Regions from separate parts of the Bacillus sp. EB106-07-01-XG149 genome, predicted to be linked through region 2. Evidence: riboswitches for the same ligand, from Rfam matches in the RefSeq annotation. Region 2 holds a riboswitch; each other region holds the start of a gene.
What was found. A riboswitch is a leader RNA that binds a small molecule or an ion and turns the genes downstream of it on or off. The one in region 2 is predicted to bind S-adenosylmethionine.
Positions count from the first base shown of each region.

Region 1: it holds a riboswitch for S-adenosylmethionine, as region 2 does, so the genes downstream of both, AC3WTA_RS21630 (methionine ABC transporter ATP-binding protein) here and AC3WTA_RS18965 (hypothetical protein) in region 2, are expected to answer to the same signal.
Region 3: it holds a riboswitch for S-adenosylmethionine, as region 2 does, so the genes downstream of both, AC3WTA_RS26910 (peptide ABC transporter substrate-binding protein) here and AC3WTA_RS18965 (hypothetical protein) in region 2, are expected to answer to the same signal.

Region 1 covers NZ_JBYTDP010000005.1:372,336-378,791, reverse strand. The annotation lists gene metQ (methionine ABC transporter substrate-binding lipoprotein MetQ) at 1-431, opposite strand, end outside; gene metQ (methionine ABC transporter substrate-binding lipoprotein MetQ) at 504-1,316, opposite strand; gene AC3WTA_RS21635 (methionine ABC transporter permease) at 1,340-2,005, opposite strand; gene AC3WTA_RS21630 (methionine ABC transporter ATP-binding protein) at 1,998-3,023, opposite strand; SAM riboswitch class I at 3,323-3,430, opposite strand; gene AC3WTA_RS21625 (hypothetical protein) at 3,556-3,900, opposite strand; gene AC3WTA_RS21620 (thioredoxin family protein) at 4,055-4,363, opposite strand; gene AC3WTA_RS21615 (toprim domain-containing protein) at 4,367-4,711, opposite strand; gene AC3WTA_RS21610 (hypothetical protein) at 4,793-5,149, opposite strand; gene gcvH (glycine cleavage system protein GcvH) at 5,458-5,841, opposite strand; gene AC3WTA_RS21600 (arsenate reductase family protein) at 5,883-6,248, opposite strand.
Region 2 covers NZ_JBYTDP010000004.1:378,548-385,003, reverse strand. The annotation lists gene AC3WTA_RS18995 (short-chain fatty acid transporter) at 1-1,009, opposite strand, end outside; partial or broken gene AC3WTA_RS18990 (SGNH/GDSL hydrolase family protein) at 1,115-1,324, opposite strand; partial or broken gene AC3WTA_RS18985 (TIGR00366 family protein) at 1,745-2,023, shown strand; gene AC3WTA_RS18980 (group-specific protein) at 2,065-2,418, opposite strand; gene AC3WTA_RS18975 (NAD(P)H-dependent oxidoreductase) at 2,415-2,990, opposite strand; gene AC3WTA_RS18970 (SWIM zinc finger family protein) at 3,014-3,403, opposite strand; gene AC3WTA_RS18965 (hypothetical protein) at 3,657-3,974, opposite strand; SAM riboswitch class I at 4,015-4,113, opposite strand; gene AC3WTA_RS18960 (hypothetical protein) at 4,236-4,427, shown strand; gene AC3WTA_RS18955 (YwiC-like family protein) at 4,460-5,182, opposite strand; gene AC3WTA_RS18950 (ECF transporter S component) at 5,366-6,067, opposite strand; gene AC3WTA_RS18945 (ABC transporter ATP-binding protein) at 6,040-6,456, opposite strand, start outside.
Region 3 covers NZ_JBYTDP010000012.1:49,875-56,330, forward strand. The annotation lists gene AC3WTA_RS26895 (GRP family sugar transporter) at 1-580, shown strand, start outside; gene proC (pyrroline-5-carboxylate reductase) at 793-1,596, shown strand; gene AC3WTA_RS26905 (aldo/keto reductase) at 1,598-2,431, shown strand; SAM riboswitch class I at 2,585-2,689, shown strand; gene AC3WTA_RS26910 (peptide ABC transporter substrate-binding protein) at 2,822-4,462, shown strand; gene AC3WTA_RS26915 (peptide ABC transporter substrate-binding protein) at 4,869-6,456, shown strand, end outside.

The DNA of each region.
Region 1 (6,456 bases), on a different contig from region 2:
TGTAACAATGCGAGCATACGGCCACGCTCCGCTACGTTATTACTCATGATAACTGTTCCGCCATCTGGCAATTCTTTTAAACTTTTATATTTCTTAGAATAAATGCCCATTGGCTCTAAATGGATTTTTCCTGCGTTTACAATTTTATATCCCTTTTCTTGAATTTCTTTATCTAAGTAAGGAATGTGTTGGAAGTAGTTCGCATCAATTTCCTTATCCGCTAACGCTTTATTCGGCAAAACATAATCCTGGAACTTTTTAATCTCTAATTTAATGCCCTTTTTCTCTAGTATCGGCTGTGCCTTTTCTAAAATAACAGCGTGCGGCACGTTAGAGGCTCCCACAACAAGCTTATTCTCTTCTTTCCCTCCGCAAGCAGCTAATGTAAATACAGACAGTGCTGTAACAACTGATAGTAGAATCTTTTTCATATGATGTCCCCTTCTCCCCTATAGTTATGTAGTTATAAAAAAGGGCCGGCATACACCAGCCCTTTTCAGCAATTATTCTTTTACAGGAACAACTGCTCCTTTATATTCTTTAGTAATAAAGTCTTCAATTTCTTTAGAATGCAATACTTCTACAAGCTCTTTAATCGCTTTTTTATCTTTATCACCTTTACGAACCACTAATACGTTTGCGTATGGAGAATCATCGCCTTCAATTGCAATTGCATCTTTTTCTGGGTTTAATTTCGCATCAATTGCATAGTTCGAGTTAATTAAAACAGCGTCGCCTTCTTTATTGTTATACACTTGTGGTAATAAACCAGGCTCAATATCCGTTTTAAACTTTAAGTTTTTCGGATTATCTGCAATATCTTTTGGAGTTGCACTAACTGGATCTACTCCGTCTTTAATTTTTAAAATGCCTTCTTTTTGTAAAATTGCTAAACCACGTCCATGGTCAGTAACGGAATTACTCATAATAATTGTCGCCCCGTCCGGAAGTTCTTTTAAGCTCTTATATTTTTGAGAGTATACACCAATTGGCTCTAAATGAATTTTCCCTGCTATTTCAAAATCATATTTTTTATCTTTAATTTCTTTTTCTAAATATGGAATGTGCTGGAAGTAGTTTGCATCTAAATCCTTATCCGCTAACGATTTATTTGGTAATACGTAGTCTTGGAATTTTTTAATTTCTAATTCAATTCCTTTTTTCTCTAATAAAGGTTTAGCCTTTTCTAAAATTTCAGCGTGCGGTACGTTAGAAGCCCCCACAACTAGTTTTTTTTCATCTTTATCTTTCCCGCCACAAGCAGCTAACCCAAAAATTGAAGTTGAAATAAGTGCTGTAAGTAATAATTTTTTCATTTAAAACATCCTCCCGTTTTTTATTATCGTTTATCTATTCGAGTCGTTAAACTATCACCAATCCACTGAATGAAAAATACAACTAGTAATACACAAATTGTCGCAACGATTGTTACATCGTTATTTCCTCGCTGGAATCCTTCTAAATAAGCAAGTGTTCCAAGGCCACCAGCACCAACAACTCCCGCCATCGCTGTATAGCCTACTAAAGCAATTGTCGTAACAGTAATACCAGATACTAATGCTGGTAACGATTCTGGAATTAACACTTTCAAAATAATTGTGCTTGTTTTTGCTCCCATTGCTTTCGAAGCTTCAATTACACCTTTATCAATTTCACGAAGCGCAATTTCAACCATTCTCGCGTAAAATGGTGCCGCTCCAATAATTAAAGCTGGAAGTGCTGCACTCGCTCCAAGAATTGTTCCAAGCAGAATCTTTGTGAATGGGATTAATAAAATGATTAAAATGATGAACGGTATCGAGCGGAAAATGTTTACGAACGCTCCAATCCCCGTGTTAACCGCTTTGTTTTCCCATAAATTATCTTTCGCTGTCATAAAGAGTAACAATCCTAAAATTAGTCCTAATACAAATGTGGCAAGAGCTGCGATTGCCGTCATATATAACGTTTCACCAGTTGCTTCTAACATTTGATTCCAATCAACATTTGCGATTAACTTATCCATGTGCAATCACCTCCAGCTCTACTTGATCTTGATGTATTCCCTCTATTGCTTGTTGAATCGCTGTTTCCTCACCATTTAAATGAACAACTAAACTACCGTAAGAGCCGTTATTCGTTTGTGCTATATTTCCTTGCAAAATGCTAACTTCTATATCACTGCGTTGCATTAATCTTTGAAGTACTGGTCTTTCTACAGCTTCACCGATAAACTGCAAACGAACTACTTTACCATCTGGATACTTTTCAATTAAACTTTCAATCGTTTCATTTGTATCTTCAGAATCCGTTAACTGCTGTACGAAGCGTTTTGTAATGTCTTTCTGCGGATTGCGGAATACATCAAGTACTGGACCCGTTTCTACAATTTTTCCTTTCTCCATTACCGCCACTCGATTACAAATCTTTCGAATCACATGCATCTCGTGTGTAATGAGTACAATTGTTAAACCGAGACGCTTATTAATATCTAATAATAAATCTAAAATTTGATCTGTCGTTTCTGGATCAAGAGCTGACGTTGCTTCATCACATAAAAGCACTTGTGGGTTGTTAGCTAATGCTCTTGCAATCCCAACACGTTGCTTTTGTCCTCCGCTTAACTGAGATGGATACGCGTCCCCTCTTCCTTCTAATCCAACAAGATGAATTAACTCGTCGACGCGTTTTCTTCTCTTCGCCTTATCGACACCTGCAATTTCAAGTGGGAACTCGATATTTTCGCGTACAGTTCGTGACCAAAGTAAATTGAAGTGCTGAAAAATCATTCCAATTTCTTGCCTTGCCTTACGAAGTTCACTCCCTGTAATTGCTGAAATCACACGATTTGCAATTGTAATTTGGCCAGAAGTTGGTTTCTCTAACTGATTGAATAATCTGATTAAAGAACTTTTCCCAGCGCCACTATATCCGATAACACCAAATATTTCACCTTTGTCTATTTTTAAATTGGCATTATCTACAGCAGTGACATCACCGCTTTTTGCTTTATATATTTTCTTTACATTTTCTAACAAGATCATGATGTTCACCCCTTTTTTTGTTTAAAAAGCGTAAGCGGCTCGTTTAGAACAAGAGGACGCCCGAATCCCTGACGTAGAGGCACTTTTTGCCTCATAGGAAGGGATGAAACGACCGACTGTTCTAGCCGCTGAAGCTAGATTTTTGGTCGACTCCGCAATTTTTTATGTTTAATGCGTGTAGTCCACCGTTATCACTACTTTTATTATTTGAATGTCCTCCACATTCAAACAATAAAAAAACCTTTCCGCTTTAGAGAAGCAGAAAGGTTTATATGCGTATATAACAACATTATCCCTCTCTCTCATCTCTCAAAGCATTTGCTTTGCAGGAATTGGCACCATTTCAACATAAGTTGACGGTTGCCGGGCTTCACAGGGCACAGTCCCTCCACCTCTCTTGATAAGAGAAATCAGATTACATTTTCGTCTGATTTGTAATTTATGAAATTGTCTATATTTTATGAATTGAATTGTATCAATATCCATACGCCATGTCAACAGAAATTTTCGTAAAAAAAGAAACTTCAGACTTTTAAGCACCCACTGACATCGGTTTACATATATGAAACATCGATTCGACTAATAGCATCGTTCGATACGTTCCTGAATATTGTACACGTCCATCGTTCATTAACATTTGCAACCTTACATTGCCGTTCACCAATTGTTTTACATCTTCCTCATCTAAACAAACGATTTGCTCTGTTCCTCGTTCCTCATGTAGCAGCTCTATATAATCTCTTGAAATTTGTAGCGAACAACTTTCATCTCCAAAGCGGAAATTAACAGTTTTTTCTCCTTGTCTTAAAAGCGGCTCTAAATGATATTGACCATTAGCGTAATTTACAAATGATTGCAGCAAAGAATATAATTTCACCCTAAATCACATCCTTCATATCACTTTCTATTACACATACCATTCCCTCTCACTAAAGAGCAATCCTGTTACTTTCGCTCGACAAATACTGTAACCCCCCTGCATCTCGACATATTTCCCGAGAAATATGTCGAGGCGGCAAAAACTTTGCCGCCTACTTTAATTCCGTATATAAATATTCAACCGAATGAAATGCATATATCTTCTTCATGAGTGTCCCATTTTCAAAAACAAGTAAACACGGTACACTTTCGATTCCATACTCTTTCGCTAAATGCGGAGCATAATTTAAATCTAACATTCCAATTTTCAAGTCTTCAATTGTCATCTCAACGACTGTTAACATCTTTTTTGCTAATTGGCATGTTCCACACATTGGAGTATATACATATAACACTGTTTTTTCTTCGTTCTCTATTAGGGCTGTAGCTTCGGCTCCTGTCCAATCAATCACTTCTATCATTCCTTACCGTAAATATTCTGTATAAACGTCAATGTCAGCTCCCCATAATACATTTGCTAAGTGTGAAGATGGCGCAGTTGCCACTTCTCGGTACGAGCGATCAATATAAATATGCTCTGCTTGCGGAAATTCTTTTCGAAACTGTTTCCTTAACTTTTCTCCAGCATCATCAGCATCCACTAGTACATACACTTCCTTATCAAAAAACTGATCAATGAGCTCATCCATTTTCGACAAACCAATTGTACCATTTGTACAAACAATTTCCACCGGTTCACGAATAATAGATTCAATCTTTCTTCTATCTGATTTACCTTCTACAATAATGACTTTTTCCACATAAATCATATGTCATCACCCGATCACCATATACTATACAACCTTTAACTTAGTATATAGTATATTCGTTATTTTCATGTTGTTTCCTGTTTATTTTTGCAAAAGAAAAGCGGAAGCGGCTCGTTCAGAACAGGAGGGCATTGGAACTCCTGAACTAGAGGCGCTTTTTGCCTCAAGTGAAGGAGTGAAATGACTGACTGTTCTAGCCGCTGGAGCTGGATCACAAAGAAAAGCGCAAGCAGCTCGTTCAGATTGTGAGGGGGATGGAGCTTCTGACGTAAAGGCGCTTTTTGCCTTACAGGAAGAAGCGAAGCCACCGAACAATCTAGCCGCTGGAGCTGGATCATAAAGAAAAGCGCAAGCAGCTCGTTCAGATTGTGAGGGGGATGGAGCTTCTGACGTAAAGGCGCTTTTTGCCTTACAGGAAGAAGCGAAGCCACCGAACAATCTAGCCGCTGGAGCTGGATCATAAAGAAAAGCGGCACCGACTGTTTAGCCCTGTTGGCTAAGGTTCTTTCGTACAGAAGACGCTTTTTTGTCTTCTCGTGCGGAAGGTTCTTAGACATGAAGGGCTAGGAGGTGGAGCTGGACAAAGAAAAGCGCAAGCGGCTCGTTCAGATTACGAAGCCACATGAAACCTTACCGAAAAACATTCATTCCCATAATAGCTTATTCATTTGCACTCGATTTTAAATGTATTATGTAACACAAAATAAAAAAGGACAGCACAAAGGCTGTCCTTTAGTCGACTATAATTAGTCTTGGTTTGTCATTTCTGCATATTTTTCTGCAGTTAATAACTTCTCAACTTGGCTTGCATCAGAAAGTTCAACTTTAACCATCCATGCACCCTCGTATGGAGATTCGTTAACAAGTTCTGGTTGGTCACTTAATTCTTCGTTTACTGCTACAACTTTACCGCTTACAGGTGCGTATAACTCAGAAACTGTTTTAACAGATTCTACGCTTCCGAATGGCTCGTCAGCTTCGATTGTTGCACCTACTTCAGGAAGTTCAACGAATACGATATCGCCTAGCTCACCTTGTGCAAAGTGAGTAATACCGATAACAACTTCATTACCTTCAGTTTTTACCCATTCGTGTTCTTCAGAGTAACGTAAATTATTTGGAATGCTCATGACTGTACCTCCAGTGAATGTATTAATTATGTAAAAATACCTTATTGGTACTTTTTCCACACACTTTCAAACTGCTCTTCGTTAAAACCAAGTGTTACATTCGTTCCATTTGTTACGATTGGACGTTTAATCAACATGCCATCAGATGCTAAAAGTTCGTACATTTCGTCTTCACTTGCATCCTTTAACTTATCTTTCAGACCAAGTTCGCGGTAACGCATTCCACTTGTATTAAAGAATTTTTTTAATGGTAATTCACTTTTTTCATGTAAATTACGTAAATCTTCTTTTGATGGTGGATTTTCAACAATATGAATCATCTCATATGCTACATCGTTTGCCTCAAACCATTTCTTTGCTTTTTGACATGTGCCACACTTTGGATATGAATAAAATGTTACTGTCATAAATTCACCTACTTTTTTACTAACCTTTACCTTTATCATATAGAAAACGTTTTATTATTTCAAACGATTATTCGCTAAACTTTTACTTATTTCGTGATAATTTTTAATAATCCTGCAAATTTTTCTTATTTTTCCGCCATTTGTTAAGAAAAATAAATATATAATTTTTTTAGATTCTTCTCTTATCACTCGCCGAACATATATCTTA
Region 2 (6,456 bases):
AACTACCTAAAACAGCGATAATCCCCGCATAAAATGGAAACTGTAGGATAATTGGAGATATGGATTGCGCTGCTTCTTTGAATCCTTGTGCAAAGTTGCCAAGAGAACCATGCAGGAGCAAACCAAGTGACAAGAAAAATAAATTAATGATATTTAAATCTAAACTATGACCGTTTATGAATTCATAAACACAATACAACGTGCCGATTACGCCTAATACTATTCCTAAAACCGGTGTCCATTCCAGTTTTTCCGCAGGAGTTAAGTTTTTTTGCGGAGGTTTTACAAAAGAATTTGTATCTGTTTCGAGTGCTTTATATCTAATAATCCCACTTTTTGGAGCCATAAGGACAATAATAATTGGCATCGTGATGAATAGAGCGAAAAAAATAATTAGAGTAGAATAACTAAAGATTGTTTGTGAGGTAGGAATAATTCCAATCATATCTACAAGAAAATGATCCTTTGTGGCAATTGTCAGGCCAATAGAACTGGAGAGACCTGCGCTATATAAGGCTGTCGGAGCATAAGCAGCTGCTACAAGCAATGGAAAATGTGCATTCGGATTCTTTTTCGCCACTTCCTTTGCAATGATAGCTCCCACAACTACGGCTAGTCCCCAATTAATATAGTATGCAATTGCACTGATCAAAAATGTCATCGTATAAGCCTTTTGGGGTGTATCGGCTAACTTTGCAACGGACTGCAAGCCTCTATTAATAAAAGGGACAGAAGCTAGCGTCATCCCTGTAACCATTAATAATACCATTTGCATAGTAAACGTTAAATAAGTCCAAAACCCATCCCCCCAAGATTTTACGATTTTGTACGGATTTGAGGGATTCATCAATAAAGCTATAATGAAAGTAAATAAAGTTAGCAACACAGCAATAACAAAGGCATCTGGGACATATTTCTGAGACCATCTCGAAAATACATTTGCACATCGTGTAAGCAATGATTCTTTCTTTCCTGGTTCTGGATTTGTCTCCAATAAAGAATGTTTCATAAATATTCTCCTTTCTAAACTTTAATAAGGTAAATATAAATAACATTCCACAAAAGAAAATAAAATCCTTTTGCACTTGCTGCATACTAATCAACTAGAGTTACACTCAGATGCCGTTACTTTCACCCTCTCATTAACGATTGATTCCCACGGACGTGGTACCCTCGTATTAATAAATATCATTTTATGTTCATTTCCAATTAACTTTATAAACGAAACAAGTTGCTCAGTAGTAAAGGCTCCATTTGTATCTAATCCAACAATGAAATAGTTTCTTAAATTCGCTTCATTTTTTAACTCTTTAACTACAGGAATTATTATTTTAAATCCACAGGAATAACCAATTTCAAAACAAAATTAACAATACTAGTTGGCGGACAACCATTTACAATTCTTCAGGGATGGTTGTCTATCGAAGTTAGCGCAAACGGACGTAACTTTCAGATAATCAATACGCATTTAGAGCCGTTTTCTCCCCCTGTTCAAGTTGCTCAAGGGAACGAATCACTAACAGGACCAGCCAATACAAATCTACCGCTAATCCTTCTAGAAAATTCAAATTCAAGTGCTAACGGAACCAGTTCACCAACATATAGAAATTTCATCACGATATTGTATTAATTCAGCTTCTTATCTTAATAAAAAAATGTATTTCAATTTATAATTTTAATAGAAGGAATAGATTAAGTGGAGGAGGTACTTTGAGGATAGCGCCTTTTCTTTATAAAAACTCAAAATGCTGGCATTGTTAATATTTTCGTTCCATCTGGTGGCGGTCAATGGGCTGTGCAAGCACCAATTATGATTCCAGCTGGCGCTGAACTTGGTGTACCTGCTGCAAAAACAGCAATGGCAATTGCGTGGGGCGATGCTTGGACGAACTTGATTCAACCGTTCTGGGCATTACCGGCATTAGCGATAGCTGGTTTAGGTGCTCGTGATATTATGGGATTTTACGTCGTTAACTTACTATATGCAGGATTTATCATTAGTCTATGTTTCTTATTTATTTAAAACAAAAAGCTAGTTTTATACTAGCTTTTTTACATAATAAATCACTTATTTCCCACGCAATTTATTACGGTCTCCCACTCTATCTCCGTAAGATGTAACGCCTCAAATGAAAAAAAGTCTTCACATACTTTTTCAATTACATGTGGATTTTTCTTAAGGAAATTCCACTGTAACGCTTTAGGAAGAAAATACGTTTCATATTCTTTACTTCCTCTTACTACCTCATCCACTTCTCTTTCACAAATTCCTCTTATTAAATAATCATTCCTTAATTGAATCTGTATTTGTTGAAATATTTCACTACATTTCTTCAATTGGATTAAACAATTAATATATGTACGAAAAAGTTCATTATCATACTGACAACACTTTATAATACGTTCCATTTCATTCATAATGAACGAGCCTTTTCTTCTATGTGTAATAACCACTTTTCCCGCTTCTCTACTTTACTCGTTTTCACAGATTGAAAAACAGATCGTTTTATATCGCGAATGCCGCAAAAACGTAACACACCTCGCTTCATCATAATCCAATCGGCTGATCGATATAATAGTGCGACGTACCATAATGGCGAGTCTAACGTATTAATTACCCATGCCTTCTTCCCTTTCAATAAGCCTTTCGGCAGGGCTCCTTCATATTTATAAGCAAAACCAGCAACGAAAATGCGATCAATAAACCCTTTTAAAATAGCAGGCATCCCCCACCACCATATCGGATATATAAAGAGAAGCGTATCCGCTTCTTCCACTAACGTTCTGTACCGGGCTGTTTCTTCTTCATTTACTAAATCACGTCTTTTCTTCTCCTCATTAAATACAAGGACTGGATCAAATTGTTCTTTATATAAATCAAGTACCTTAACCGAATGATCTGTTTCTTGTAATCCTTTTTGTACATGCTTTAATATCGCCGCGTTAAAACTGGAAGGACTAGGATGAGCGTATACAATTAGTACGTTCACTACAAAACAACTCCCTCTATAAGTTACAGTTTCCCCTTCTTTAACATCTTTTCTACAATTTGCACGTTTTTCGAACTTTGTAATAAACGATTTAATAATGTAAGTAACTCTTCCTTTTCTAAATCTTTCAGTTTCTCTTTAAGCGTACTTTCACCAGCACCTTGAATATCATAAACAACTGCCGCCATATGCTTACAATAATTCTCATATGGACACTCGCAGCTACTTTCTGTAAAATTTTCAAGATCAATCATTACTTCATAGTTTCCTGCATTTCCAGTAACAAAAGCAAATATTTTCTTTTCTTGTATTTCAACATCTTCTACATGTCCTTCTTCATAATATTCAAAACCTTTATCCATAATGTACTTAGGAATCCATTTCGTTATATCATTTAGTAAGTAAGCGTACATAACAACACCTCTTCCTTTAATTCCCTTTTGACTTCCAAAACCCTGCATGTTATTCTAATAACTGTCAAATAGCAAGTCTATATGACAAAACGACTGACACCTATTCGGCGGAGGTGTCTCTTTTCATTTGCAGCCGATATGAAGTGCCTCTTTCAGGCACATTCAATCTTTGACACTACACACTCAACACCATTCCCTTGTATCAGGCTGCTTAAGCAGTCTTTTACTCTACATACTTCAAAAAAAAGAGAGCTTAGCTCCCTTTTCCTGCCTTATAAAATACCCCTTTTTCAGTATAGAGATATTCATCAGCTAATGTAATTTTCCCATCCAGTTTCAGTTCATCTAATAGTCTTGATAAATAAAATTGATGTAACATCTTTTTCGTGAATTTTCCTTCATGATGCGAAACGATATGTTCTTGAATATCTAACAATGATATTGGCTTATCTTGCTCTATCATATATTCATAAACTGTACTACGCAGTTTTACGTATTTTTCGAGTGTCACAGTACTTCGCAACCCCTTTCTTCTTAATATAAATTTTCGTAATCGGTTTTTTTGCAACAAAAAAACCTCTCCGATAAGAAGAAGTTACGTATATATCTTCGTCTTATCTCCCAGAACAAATATGTTCTGCTGGAATTAGCACCTGCATCGCGGTTGCTGGGTTTCATCGGGCCAGTCCCTCCACCTCTCTGGATAAGAAAATATTCACTTAATTCCTACTATACGTAATTTCGTTTTAATTGTCAAATAAATATAACAAATTATATTTTGTTCCTTACTGTTCATACTATACATATATGAATATGCAAGGAGGATTATGAAATGCACGAAAATGCTCGTGGATATGTCCAAAATTCTTTTCAATCATTACAAGAAGCAAAACATTGTTTAGAAGAAGCGCTACAGACTGTTGAAAAAGATTTTAATCGCGCTCGTATTGAACAATCACTTTATGCGATCGAACAAGCTATTCAACGCTGTGATTACACCGTTCATATTTTAGAACAAGATTGAAAAAACTTCCCATCATAAGATGGGAAGTTTTTTCAAATGGCATACTTCATAATTATTACCGTTATAATTAAAAAATATACAGAATTAGCAATTTCTAAAACCCCTACTTTTATAATAGAAATTTTTTTGCCATACAACATAATTGCTCGAATGACACTCGGTATAAAAATAAGAGAACACCACGGATTCATTGAAAATACAATGATTGTTAATACAATATGGTACCCCCATGATATACGGCGATACTTCGGGTTATTTTTCTCGCGAATCATCGTTTTTACATAAAATGTACTTCCTAAAAAATATAAAAATGAAATAAGCGCAATAAATAGTGCTGTTTTATCTATAAGTTTCATTGAAAAATAATAACTAACTAAACCACCAATACAAAAAACAATAATCGCACTAATGTCATTTAGTAACGCTCTTTCATTCTTTTGACGGGCGTAATACATATTTACTATAAATAATGGAATCATTACTGCTACGAATAAAAGAATGCGCCATTCATATAATAGAGAAATCATCCCAAATACGAAAGCGATGATAAAATATACAATTGCTGCATGTAAAAACTCTTTTTTTCGTTTTTGCTTTATGTACGTAAGAAATGGATACGTAGCTAAATAGATAAAGAACCAAGCTAAAAACAATGGAATATGATAAATAGTAGGTTTCCCAAGTATGACACTTAATAGAAATGGTATAACGAGCATGGCCCATGCACCATGTTGCTTCGGAATAACTAACTTCATTAACTATACACCTCCCTTTTGAAAATAGTTCTCACCTACTATTATACAAATAATTTTATATAGTAACGGATATATATTGGACTATTTTTTGACAATAAAAAATGCTCCTTACAATATGTAAGAAGCATGAAAGAGGCAAACGAATATGTAAGTCGCGACCCTACCTTATATGAGTATGCTTTTCTATGCCATGTTATGCTTATCTAATATGCCATATTTCTTTTTGAATCTCGTAAGAATCGTAATCCAAGACGTACTAAATAATAGTAAGAAAACAACATTCGAAATCGCATGGCTCAAATCGAAATAAAAACTTGCGATATAATACGAAATGACAGCTTCCCACGTTGCCTCACGTATGAAACCGAGAAGCCCCCAGAAGTTCATAATCCAACCAAATAAAAATCCAACAAACAATCCGTATAGAAGTCTTCCCCATAGCTTTCTCATTAAAAATGTATTACGTAATAATCCAGCTATAAAACCAATCATACCCCAGGAAAACATTTGCCACGGCGTCCACGGACCTTGCCCTAAAAAGATGTTAGATACGATAGCCGCTGTTGCACCGATCATAAAACCAGTTTCACTCCCAAACACAATTGCAGAAACGATAATGACAAATGAAGTCGGTTGTACACTTGGCAATATCGAAAATGGCACGCGGCTAACTGCTGCAATTGCCGCTAACACAGCAACGAGCACAATTTCACGTGAAACAAAAGCCTTTCTTTCAAAGCGGATATAGAAAGGTAACATAATAATAACTAATAAAAACAAACTACTTAACATGTAATAACCGTCCATGATAAGTGTAGTAAAGAGTAATGTGCCTATTATTACTGCAAAAATACATATTATGAATGCAACATATCGTTTGGACACGCTTCGTACACATCCTCCCACGTTAATGCATATGGCAATTCTTTTCGAATGAATCGATTGATAGATGTTGTATAAAAGAAGTTTCCACTAAAAAATTCCTTCGGTGCATCATTCATAATAACTGCTCCGTCAAATAACATCATGCATTGATCAACGTATTTCGCTGCAAACTCAATATCATGCGTTGCCATTACAATTGTTGTACCTTCTTTTTGTAGCTTTCTAAATAGCTCTCCTACTCTTTCTTTTTTCCACGGATCTAATCCCTTTGTCGGTTCATCAAGTAACAATAAAGTCGGCTTTGATAATAACGTTGTACATAACGCAAGTAGTTGTTGCTCTCCCCCGCTACAATCATGCGGATGGCGTTCTTTAAGCGAATGTAACCA
Region 3 (6,456 bases), on a different contig from region 2:
TACTGGTATGCAACTTGTTGCAACTTCTATCTTTGGGGTTATCGCTTTCCGTGAGTGGACTACTACAACAACGATTGTTCTGGGAACGATTGCAATCCTATTAATCGTAGTTGGTGTTGTATTCACATCACTAGATGACAAAGAAAATGCACAGCCACCAGGACAATTGAAAAAAGGACTTCTTACTTTAATTGTTTCTACTTTCGGTTACCTTGTATATGTAATTATTATTCGTTGGTATAATATCGATGGTTGGTCTGCTATTTTACCACAAGCAGTTGGTATGTTTGTTGGTGCGGTTGTATTGACATCTAAACATAAACCATTTAACAAATATGCAATCCGTAATGCTTTATCTGGTTTACTATGGGGAACTGGAAACTTATTCTTACTTCTTTCATTACCACGTGTCGGAGTAGCAACAAGCTTCCCATTATCTCAAACTGGAATCGTTATCTCAACATTCGGTGCGATTGTCTTCTTAGGTGAAAAGAAAACAAAACGTCAATTGATCTTTATTGCACTAGGTAGTGTTTTAATTATCGGCGGCGCTGTATTGTTAGGTATGACAAAAGCATAAACTTATAATCTATCAATCCCTGAAGCTTAGCTGCTTCAGGGATTTTTTATTACAACTATTTTTTAAATATAATAATCTTTATAGCCTTATTTGTATCACCTCTCCTCCCTCACATTTCATTCTTTTCACTACAAGTCTTTTCTTTTTACAAAATTCTCTTAAAGATGGTATCGTTTTTTATAACATATCTTCACTAGAAAGGAATAAAGGATATGCTAACTAAACATCGAATTCTATTTATTGGTGCTGGTCGTATGGCAGAAGCTATATTTTCCGGATTACTTAAAACAAGCAAAGAATACATCGAAGAAATTATCGTTTCTAACCGCAGCAACGTAGAAAAGCTAGAACAATTACGAGCGCGATATAATGTGTCTACTGCAACAGATTGGAAGCAGCATGTTACATCTGTTGATACGATTGTTTTAGCAATGCCACCTTCTGCACATGAAGAATTATTAGCAGAATTATCTCCGTTACTATCGAATCAACTTGTCGTAACGGTAGCCGCCGGCATTGGCCCATCTTATTTAGAAGAAAGACTTCCAGAGGGAACACCTGTTGCTTGGATTATGCCAAATACAGCTGCCGAAATTGGAAAGTCTATCTCTTTATATACAATGGGACAATCAGTAAACGAGATGCATCAAGAAACCCTGCAACTACTTTTAAGAGGCATTGGCACTTCGCAACTTTGTACTGAAGAAGAAGTTCATCAGCTTACCGCAGTTACTGGAAGTGCACCTGCTTTCCTTTATTACTTTGCTGAAAGCTTGATTGAAGCAACAAAAAGTTATGGCGTCGATGAAGCAACCGCAAAACACCTTGTCATTCAAATGATTTCTGGCTCTGCTTCTATGCTTGAACAAACGCAAGATCCGCCTAACCTCCGCGAACAAGTAACAACGCCAGGTGGTTCCACAGCTGAAGGTCTCAAAGCTTTATATGAATATAATTTTTCAGAGGCAATTCAAAAAGCAGTAGAAGCAACAAACAAAAAAGCTAGGGGGAAATAATATGAGTTTAACAAGTTTAAAAGACTATACAACATTACATAACGGTGTGAAAATGCCTTGGTTCGGTTTAGGTGTTTTTAAAGTAGAAGATGGTTCAGAAGTAATTGATTCTGTAAAATCAGCAATTAAAAATGGCTACCGCAGCATCGATACTGCAGCAATCTATCAAAACGAAGAAGGCGTTGGACAAGCGATTCGTGAATCAGGTGTTTCACGTGAAGAATTATTTGTTACATCAAAAGTATGGAATAGCGATCAAGGATATGAAACGACACTTCAAGCATTTGAAACTACATTAGAGAAATTAGGTCTAGAATATTTAGATTTATATTTAGTACATTGGCCTGTAAAAGAGAAATATACTGAATCATGGAAAGCGTTAGAAAAACTTTATAAAGATGGCCGTGTTCGTGCTATCGGTGTGAGTAATTTCCACATTCACCACTTACAAGACGTATTTGAAATCGCTGAAATTAAGCCAATGGTCAACCAAGTGGAATACCACCCACGTTTAGCACAAGAAGAATTACACGCTTTCTGTAAAGAACATAACATCCAGCTTGAAGCTTGGTCACCATTAATGCAGGGACAACTACTTGATAACTCAACATTACAAGACATTGCGACAAAATATAATAAATCAACTGCACAAATTATTTTACGCTGGGATTTACAAAATGAAGTTGTAACAATCCCTAAATCTATTAAAGAACATCGCATTATTGAAAATGCAAATATCTTTGATTTTGAATTAAGTGCTGATGACATGAAAGCAATTCAAGCTCTAAATGAAGATCGTCGCGTTGGTCCAGATCCAGATAACTTTAACTTCTAGTAGAAAAACCACTGCCATATGCAGTGGTTTTTCCCGTTGTAGAAAACTGAAAATTTAAACTATATTCCAATTGGTTGACACTTCATTATCCAAGGTGTAAGATTTTGAATTATCAAAGAAACACAAAAATTAATAAAATTTATTCGTTTACTCATTGTATCAAGAGAGGTGGAGGGACTGGCCCTTTGAAACCTCGGCAACAGGTTCATTTTGAATACTGTGCCACTTCCTGCAAGCTTTGTGCTTGAAAGATAGAATGAGGGACTTCGTTTATATACGGGTGCATAACTTGTACGTAAAAATCCCTCTTTCTCAATATGAAAAGAGGGATTTTTTATTTTTCATTTCCCTCATCATCATCCAAACTTAATTATTTAGGAGGAAAATCAAATGAAAAAGAAGTTTGTACCCGGTATTGCATCAGTTGTAGGAGTAAGTATTTTATTAACTGGTTGCGGTAGTTATAAAAATGAAGCAAGCGGAGCAAATGCAAAAGACGAGGCGCCTAGTAAACAGGTTTTGAACTTATCTTCACCTACTGAAATACGAACAATGGATACAGCTCGTGCTACAGATACTGATTCTGGTCAAGTAATGAGAAACGTATTTGAAGGTTTGTATAATCTTAGTGAAGGTAACAAACCTGTCCCTGGTGTTGCAAAATCTCATGAAGTAAGTGGTGATAAAACGAAATACACATTCCATTTACGAGATTCAAAATGGTCAAACGGCACTCCTGTCACAGCGAAAGATTTTGTCTTCGCTTGGCAAAGAGCTGTTGATCCAGCAACAGCCTCTGAATATGCATTTCTATTCTTTGATATTAAAAATGCAACAAAAATTAACAACAAAGAACTTCCAGCCGATCAACTTGGTGTAAAAGCAATTGATGACCATACGTTTGAGGTAGAATTAGAACGTCCTGTTCCGTACTTTATTAGCTTAACAGCGTTCCCAACATTTCTACCAATTAACGAGGAATTCTTTAAATCACAAGGTGATAAGTACGCTTTAGAAGACAATACAATCTTGTACAACGGAGCTTTTACACTAAGCGATTGGAAGCACGAACAAAGCTTTAAATTCAAGAAAAACCCTACCTATTGGGATAAAGATACTGTCAAACTGGAAGAAATCAATTTTAACGTCGTAAAAGAAAAATCTACAGAAGTAAATTTATTCGAGTCAAAACAATTAGATCGTATCAAACTAACATCTGACTTCGTTGATAAATATAAAAAGGATGCTAACTTTAAAGAACGGCCAAACGTAGGGGTACAGTTTCTACGTATGAATCAACAAAACAAAGTACTTCAAAACGTTTCTGCACGCCAAGCAATCGATCAAACAATTGATCGAAAATCCTTTGTAAATACGTTATTAAATGACGGCTCTACACCAACCTCTAGTCTCGTGCCGAAAAACTTTGCAAAAGGACCTGACGGAACAGATTTCCGTGCTGCAAACGGCGATTTAACAAAGGTTGATACAAAATCTGCTCAAGAATTATGGAAAAAGGCAAAACAAGAACTTGGGTCTGAAAAAATAACGTTAGAACTATTAACAAGTGACGGTGACCTTGAAAAGAAAACTGGTGAATTCTTAAAAGGACAACTAGAAAAGAATTTAGATGGCTTAACGGTAAATATAAAGCCGCAACCACGTAAACAACAAGTTTCACTTTTATTAAAAGGTGACTACGAAATTGGAATTGACGGCTGGAGCCCTGACTTTGCGGATCCAATTACATTCCTTGAGCTATTTACAACGAATAACCCTTACAACTTAGATCATTACTCTAATAAGGAGTTTGATGAAACAATAGCAAAAGTAAAAACAACTTTAGCTGGTGATGAAAAAGCTCGCTGGGAAGCATTACTAGCATCCGAGAAAATATTATTTAAAGACTCTGTTATCGCTCCTCTTTACCAAAAAGGCGAATCTTATTTAGAGCGTCCTTATGTGAAAGGAATTGTGCAAGTAGACTTTGCAGGTCAATTAAACTTCAAATGGGCAAAAATTGAAAAATAAAGCGAAACTTTAATCAGTGGGTTTTTCTTCATCCCCACTGATTATTAGCCCACACCAATTGTTTTTTAGCAAAACATATGAAAAGCAGATTCCCTAATACGAGGAAATCTGCTTTTTTAATATATTATTCTAAGAAATTAACAATCTATTTTTATTATTGACATATAGTTCTTTCCAGTGTTAATATTCTAAATAATCAAAGAAACGAAATATTTCACCATCAAAATATAACGTCTACTACGTTGAAACATATAACGATAGATTATAGTTCAACATGTATATACATATAGAACACCTGATTACCTACATACACATATCTATAATAGGTTTTCTCTTCTTCTATAGCTACACTTCAAAACGTGGACATTACGACGTTACGAACAACACATTTAGGGAGGAACGAACAATGAAGAAAAAAGTTGTACCTGTTGTTGCATCTGTTTTAGGGGCAAGTCTATTACTAACTGCTTGCGGGGGAAATAAAGATCATGCAAGCGGAGCGAAAGCAAATGATAAAGCACCTGATAAGCAGGCAATTAACTTATCATTCGCTTCAGAAATTCCAACAATGGATGTTGCAAAAGCAACGGATGGGGAATCCATGAGCGTAATGCGAAATGTTTTTGAAGGTTTATATGCAATGGGAGAAGATAACAAACCAATTCCTGGTGTTGCTGAGTCGGTTGACCTTAGTCCCGATAAAACAAAATATACATTCCACCTGCGTGATTCAAAATGGTCAAACGGTACTCCAGTTACAGCAAAGGACTTTGTCTTCGCTTGGCAACGTGCCGTAAATCCTGATACAGCAGCTGAATATGCATTCTTATTCTTCGATATACAGAATGCGAAACAAATAAGCCAGAAACAATTACCAATTGATCAACTAGGGGTCAAAGCTCTTGATGATAGAACGTTAGAAGTACAACTAGACCGTCCTGTTCCCTACTTCTTAAGCTTAACGACATTCTCAACATTCTTACCAATTAATGAAGATTACTTAAAATCTCAGGGCGATAAATATGGTTTAGAAACAAATCATTTAATTTACAACGGTGCTTTCACATTAGATAACTGGAAACACGAGCAAAGCTTCCAATTGAAGAAGAACCCTAACTATTGGGATGCTAAAACTGTAAAATTAGAAGAAATCAACTTCAATGTCGTTAAAGATAAGTCTACAGAAGTTAACTTATACGATTCAGGACAAATTGATCGTGTTGCTTTGACTGCGGAGTTTGTTGATAAATATAAGGGTGATCCAAATTTCAAAGACCGCGCTGAAGTTGGCATTCAATTTTTACGACTCAATCAAAAAAATGAAACATTAAAAAATCAACATGCACGCCTTGCTATTAACGGAGCAATGAATAAAAAAGCATACGTAGAAACAATTTTAAATAACGGCGCTGTTCCAGCTGAAGGAATGGTTCCTGCAAAATTTGCAAAAAGTCCAGAAGGCAACGACTTCCGTAAAGAAAATGGAAACCTAGTCAAAGATGATGTGAAAACAGCGAAAGAAAACTGGAAAAAAGCGAAACAAGAACTTGGTACTGACAAAGTAACAATCGAACTATTAACAAGCGATAATGCTTTAGCTAAAAAGACTGGTGAATATTTAAAAGGTGAACTAGAAAAGAATCTAGATGGATTAACAGTGAATTTAAAACCACAACCACGTAAACAACAGTTGAAACTACTATTAAGTGGTGATTATGAAATTGGAATTGATGGCTGGGGCCCTGACTTCGCTGATCCAATTACATTCTTAGATTTATTTACAACAGAAAGTGCTTATAACTTCGATAAATACTCTAACAAAGAGTATGATGAGCTCATTCATAAAGTGAAAACAGATTTAGCTGGTGATGAAAAGGCTCGCTTTGAAGCAATGAAGCAAGCTGAAAAAATCCTATTACAAGACGGTGCTGTCGCTCCTTTATACCAACAAGGTCGTTCTTACTTACAACGCTCTTTCATTAAAGGACTTGTAA